Regions from separate parts of the Pseudoduganella albidiflava genome, predicted to be linked through region 1. Evidence: riboswitches for the same ligand, from Rfam matches in the RefSeq annotation. Region 1 holds a riboswitch; the other holds the start of a gene.
What was found. A riboswitch is a leader RNA that binds a small molecule or an ion and turns the genes downstream of it on or off. The one in region 1 is predicted to bind cobalamin.
Positions count from the first base shown of each region.

Region 2: linked by a shared signal. The riboswitch ahead of EYF70_RS18690 (energy-coupling factor ABC transporter permease) and the one ahead of EYF70_RS18185 (cobaltochelatase subunit CobN) in region 1 are both predicted to bind cobalamin.

Region 1 covers NZ_CP036401.1:4,415,585-4,418,789, reverse strand. The annotation lists gene EYF70_RS18190 (ABC transporter permease) at 1-1,142, shown strand, start outside; cobalamin riboswitch at 1,168-1,391, shown strand; gene EYF70_RS18185 (cobaltochelatase subunit CobN) at 1,468-3,205, shown strand, end outside.
Region 2 covers NZ_CP036401.1:4,541,108-4,544,312, reverse strand. The annotation lists gene EYF70_RS18700 (VWA domain-containing protein) at 1-355, shown strand, start outside; gene EYF70_RS18695 (hypothetical protein) at 443-1,153, shown strand; cobalamin riboswitch at 1,230-1,440, shown strand; gene EYF70_RS18690 (energy-coupling factor ABC transporter permease) at 1,556-2,236, shown strand; gene EYF70_RS18685 (energy-coupling factor ABC transporter substrate-binding protein) at 2,245-2,559, shown strand; gene EYF70_RS31680 (CbiQ family ECF transporter T component) at 2,549-3,205, shown strand, end outside.

The sequences.
Region 1 (3,205 bases):
CCTACTACACGTTCTACAACACATGGGATCCGCCATCGGCCGCGGCGTTCCTGGCGCTGGGCCTGCGCGACGTGGCGCCATACGTGCTGCGCATCCGCGCGCTGGGATTGCAGGCCCAGCTCTACGAAGGCGAAACGTTCAACCCGGAAGTGGCGCTGCCGGGCCGCTTCGACTTCGCCTTCGTGCTGATCTACCTGGCGCCGCTGTTCGCGATCGCGCTGTTGCACGACCTGGTGTCGGGCGAGCGGCAGACGGGCCGGCTGCGGCTCCTGCTGGCGATGCCCGACGCGGGGCGGCTGTGGCGGCGCCGCGCGGGCTTGCGCTATGCGTTGCTGTTCCTGTGCCTGGCCGTGCCGGCGTGCGTGGGCGCGGCATTGTCCGGCACCGGCATCGTGGCGACCGGCATCGTGCTGGCGGTGACGGCGGCCTGCCTGGCCTTCTGGACCGGCCTGTCGCTGCTGGTCGCCACGCTGCACTGGCGCTCCGTGACCAACGCCACCGTGCTGATGGGAGCGTGGGCCGTGCTCACGCTGGTGCTGCCGGCACTGGCCAACGTGGCGCTGATCCGGGCGATCCCCGTGCACCAGGGCGTCGACCTGATGCTGGCCCAGCGGCAGGTCGTGCATGGCGCCTGGGAACTGCCGCGCGAGGAAACCATGCGCAAGTTCGTTGCCAGCCATCCGGAATGGAAGGATCACACCGCGGTACCGCGCAGGTTCCACTGGAAGTGGTACTTCGCCTTCCACCAGGTGGGCGACGAGAGCGTGGCCGGCGCGGCGCGCGACTATCGCGGCGGCCTGCTGGCGCGGCAGGCGTGGACGGGCCGGCTCGGCTGGCTGCTGCCGGGCGTGGGCGCGCAGGCCGTGCTGCACCGGCTGGCCGGCACGGACCTGCCGGCGCAACTGGCGTACCAGGACGCGATCGCGGCGTTCCACCGGCAGATCCGCACGTTCTACTATCCCTACCTGTTCAACGACCGCCCGTTCGGCACGGCCGATTTCGCCAGGCAGCCCGGGTTCGTGCCGCGCGTGCCGGACGGGATGCCCGGCCGGGATGGCCTGGCCGCCCTGCTTGCCCTGTTCGTGCTGGCGGGGGCCGTGCAGCTGGCGGGCCTGTGGCGGCTGGGCCGCTTGCGGATGTGACAAAGCGGCAGCCTTGCATGTAGAATCCGGCGCTTGAGCAAACGGTGCCTTCCTGCCAGCCGGCCGGAGGGTGAAACGGGAAGCCGGTGACGCGCGGGATGACCATCCTCCGCCAGTCCGGCGCAGCCCCCGCTGCTGTAAGCCTGACGAACCGGCGCCACCGCCACTGTGTCGAGACACGACACGGGAAGGCACGCACCGGCCAGAATGACGGCAAGCCAGAAGACCGGCCGTTTGCAATGATGTGCCGGATCCCGGGGTGTGGGCCGGCCTGTTGCGTATTCATGGCCGGCCCTCGCGGGCACGGCCGGACCGGTCGGATCAATTGAGCATTTCCCCACTCGTGCGCGCCCTGGCCGCGCTGCTGTGCATCCTGGCCTGCGCGCGCGGCCAGGCCGCCGTGCTGTTCGCCATCGTCACCGAGCGTGCCGCGCCCGTCGCGATCGAGGCGGCGCACCGCCACCTGGCCCTGCATCCGCAAGACCGCATCGACTTGCGCACCCCGGCGCAGTGGATGGCGCTGGGCGAGCGCGACATGGCGCGCCTGGTGGGCGGCGCCGATACCATCCTGGCCGTGTCGCTGTTCGGCGATCCGGCCCATCGCCTGAAGACCGCGCTGGCCCGCCATGCGAAACCGCGCACGGCGGTACTGGCCTTCAACGGCGAGGCCAGCCTCAGCCTGATGAGCCGCGACGGCCATGGCGCGCTGCGCGATTTTCCTCCCGATACACTGCGCGACCTGTCGGCGGAAAACCCGCCGCCCGCCGCGCTGCGGGCCGCACAGGCGCATCCCGCCGCGCCACACTGGCTGGCGGCGCGCCGCCTGTGGCAGGCCGGCGGTGTCGACAATACTGCCGCGCTGTTCGCCCACCGGCTGCACCCGGCCACGCCGCTGGCCAGCGCGCAAGCGGAACCGACGCTGCGCGTGCGCGTGGGCCGGCGCGAACTGGCCGACGCGGCAGCCTGGGGCCGCGGCGCGCAGCTGGGCTTGACGGCGCGGCCGGCCGTGGTGGTGCTGGACCTGTCGAACATGGATGCGGCCGTGCCGGCCGCCGTGTGCGCGCGCATCGAGGCCGGCGGCCAGCCGTGCGTGCAGGTGCTCACGCGCTGGGGCGGCGCTTCCCGCGAGGCGCTGGAACGTTTGCCCGAGCTGGTGGCCCCGGCGCGGCCGGCGGCGCTGGTGGTGCTGCAGGATTTCGTGGTCGGCGCGGCCGAGGGGCGCAAAGCCGTCGCCGAAGCGCTGAAGCGCCTCGATATTCCCGTGTTCAAGGGGATCCGGCTGTCCGACCGCACGGCGCTGCAGTGGCGCCTGTCGCCGGACGGCCTGCCGCCCGATTCGGTGCAGTACCGCGTGGCGCTGCCGGAATTGCAGGGCATCGGCCAGCCGATCGTGGTGGCCGCCCTGGGCCAGGCGCAACGCGACCGGCTGACCGGCATCGAGAACCGTCCGCCGGTCATGCTCGATGCCGAGGCGGCGCGGCTGGCGGCGCGCGTCAACCGCTGGCTGGCGCTGCGCGACAAGCCGAACCGCGACAAGCGCGTGGCGCTGATCTACTACAACCACCCGCCGGGCCGCCAGAATATCGGCGCCGACAACCTGGACGTGCCGGCCTCGCTGTTCGACATGCTCCATGCGCTGAAGGACGCCGGCTATACGATGGGCGAGCTGCCCGCGTCGCCCGAGGCGCTGCTCGACCGGATCATGGCGCAGGGCGTCAACCTGCCGGAAGACCGCGGCGCGCTGCGCGAGCTAGCCGGCACCGTGAACACCGTGAGCGCGGCGGACTATGCGGCATGGTTCGCCGCCCTGTCGCCGCGCGTGCAGCGCGAGATGACCAGCGGCCTGCTGGGCCGGCTGCATGCGGACGTACTGGACGCGGAGAAGGCCGGCGAATGGCTGCTGGGCCGCAAGCAGGTCGACGTGATCGTCAAGGAATTGCAGCATCTCGTGGAAGGCGCCGATCACCCGCGGCGGGAAGCGGCGATGCACGACCTGGAAGCGCTGGGCGAAGGGTACCGCGCCTGCCTCGACGTGCGGGCGGCGCGCCGCTGCGCCGGGCTGG
Region 2 (3,205 bases), 130 kb from region 1:
CACGCCGACGGCGACGCTGCCGCGCCCGGTGACCGAGGATATCGGCTCCGAGTCGATGTACAAGCAGAACGTCAGCCGCGCCGCGCGCAACCTTGCCGAAGCCATGGCCGCCAGGGCGCGCAAGGACGGCATCTTCGTCTTCACGCTGGGCATGGGCTCCTCGCTGAAGGAAAAGAACGCCGACAACGAAACCGGCGAATCCATCCTGAAATGCATGGCCAACGTGGCCGACGGCCCATCGCGCTGCTACGACGCCAGCAAGCCGGTCGGCATGTACTGCTATGCGGCCACGGATGCCGACCTGACGCCGTGCTTCTCGAAGCTGGCCTCGGCGATCCTGCGCATTTCCAAATAGATTCCGGCGGCTTCCGCTTGACGCTTGTGTGAATCCGGTCATGTTCGCTATGCTTCGGCTGGTTTTCCACCAGCCCGCGTGCCCGCCATGACCGTCCCCGCCTCCAGAACCGATCGCTGCTTCGTCATCATCAACCGCCTGGTCAGCCTGCTGCTCCTGCTCGCTCTGCTGGGCATGCTCGCAGGCGCTGCGGTGCTGGGCTACCTGTCGCTGGCGCGCGGCCCGGTGAAGGGGCCGGGGATGGTCAAGGCCGAGGAAAAAACCGCGGAAGCCGGCAAGCGCGTCGTCCTCGGTTTCGCGGCAGTGGAAAAGGTCCATGGCGCCGATATCGACATGGTCCGGCTCGTCGTGATGGACCGGGAGCGCGATTACTCGTACGAGCGCAGCGACGGAACACGCAATGTGCTGTTCATCCACGGTGCCGGCCAGCCATCGCACTGGCTGTTCAAGGAGCACGGGAACACGGTGACGGTCCTGCGGCAGTTGCAGGAAAGCGAGCACCGCGCTGGCTCGCCCGCGCTGGCGCTCTACATCGAATACACCACGCCCCGGCCAGCCGATGCGGTTCCGGACGGTAGAAGGCCGGTGTTGAACTTCGGACTGGCCAGGCCCGACGGTACCGGCATGACCGTCGTACTGAAGGACATCACGCGGGTATTGTCCCATCGCGTGACCGCCGAGCGGCGCGTCACCGTCCTGTTCCAGCGCGGTACCGCACTCTGGCAAGCCACCATCGCGCTGGATGATTTCACCATCGTCGGCGAGCGCGAAGTGGCCAGGCTGCCGACTTCGATCTGACGCCATGGCGCCCCCGGCCAATCACCGGGCCGGCATGGCGACGCAGCAAAATTGCTATGCCACGGCATTGCATTTCGGTTACCATGCGCGCTTGGGTGCGCTCTTCCCGTTCCGGGGAAAGCGTTAAACGGGAAACCGGTGAAGCCGCCACGCGCGGCCATTCCGGTGCAGCCCCCGCTGCTGTAAGCCTGACGGATTCCGCCTGTTAGCCACTGCGATCGCTCGCGGGAAGGCGCGGATGAAGAATGACGGCGAGCCAGAATACCGGCCCAAGCAAGTCAGCACCATTCCCCGGGGTGACGGGAAGCCGCTGTCGAAGCGGCCTGCCGTCCCGGCCCCGCCTCGACCGTCTTTTCATCCTCCCGCCGGTGCTCTTATGGACCATTCGACGGGAGGATTCGAATGCATATCATGGAAGGTTTCCTGCCGCCCGCGCACGCGCTGGGCTGGTCGGCCGTCTCCGCCTGTTTCCTGGCCGCGGGCCTGCGCGCGATGGCGCGCGACCTGCGCCAGCATCCCGAACGGCGCATGCTGTTCGGCGTCGCCGCGGCATTCGCGTTCCTGCTCTCGGCACTGAAGCTGCCATCCGTCACGGGCAGCTGTTCGCATCCCACCGGCGTGGGGCTCGGCGCATTGCTGTTCGGCCCCGCCGCGATGGTGCCGGTCGGCTTCGTGGTGCTCCTGTTCCAGGCCCTGCTGCTGGCCCATGGCGGCGTGACGACGCTGGGCGCCAACATCTTCTCGATGGCCGTCGTCGGCCCGTTCGTGGCTTACGGCGTGTTCCGCGCCGCCGCCGCGCTGGGCATGTCGCGTTCCGCCGCCGTGTTCGCCGCGGCGTGCCTGGGCGACCTGGCCACGTACGCCACCACCTCGCTGCAACTGGCCTGGGCGTTTCCCGATCCGGTGGGCGGCATGGCCGCTTCGCTGGCCAGGTTCGCCGGCATCTTCGCCCTGACCCAGGTGCCTATCGCCATCAGCGAAGGGTTGCTGACGGTGCTGGTGGTGAACGCCATCGCCCGTTTCCACGGCCATGAACAGCAGGCCGCGCCGGTGTTCGCGCACCGTGGCAGGGAGCGCACATGAGGCGACAGATGAGGTTGAAGATAAAGGCGCGCACCTGGCTGGCCTGGATCGCGATCGTGCTGCTGACGGTACTGCCCTTGTGGCTGGCCGGCGGGGCCGCGTTCGGCGGCGCCGATGACCTGGCGCGCGAAGCCATCGGCACCATCGCGCCGGGCTATGCGCCGTGGTTCTCTCCCGTGTTCGAGCCGGCCAGCGGCGAGATCGCCTCGCTGCTGTTCGCATTGCAGGCTGCACTGGGCGCGGGCGTGATCGGCTACTGGCTGGGCCTGTCGGTCGGGCGCGAGCGGGCCCGCGCGGCCGCGGGAAAATCCGATGCTGGTTGAAACAGCAGCTTACGCGAGCCGCTGGCGCGGCGTTGCGCCATCGGCCAAGGCATTGTTCGCGCTGGCGGGCATCGCTGCCGCATGGATCGCCTGCCGGCCCGCCACGCTGGCGGTCCTGGCGCTGCTGCCGATGCTCGCTGCGCTGCTCGGCGCACGCGTGCCGCTGCGCACCTGGCTGGCGGTGGCACGGGCACCGCTCGGTTTCCTGCTGCTGGCCTGCGCCACCTTGCCGGTCGGCCCCGGCGTGCATGGCAACTGGCAGTGGAATGGCGCGATGGTGCCGGTGGCGGTGCACGCGGGCTTGCGGGCGCTGGCCGTGCTGGCGGCGCTGCTGGGCTTCGTGCTGACCACGCCGCTGCCCGACCTGCTGTCGCTGCTGCGCCGCCTGCGCACGCCGGAGGTGCTGCTCGACCTGATGGCGCTGTGCTACCGCATGCTGTTCGTGCTGCGCCGCGCCTGGGACGACGGTGTGGAGGCGCAGCGCGCGCGCCTGGGCTATCCCGGCTGGCGCCATGGATGGGTACAAACATGGCGTTCGACCGGCCTGCTGGCCGGCCATGTCGCCCAGCAGGTCTGGCTGCGGGCGGCTGCGCTGCAGGTGGCCGCGGATGCCCGTTCCTATACCGGCACACTGCGTTTCCTGCCC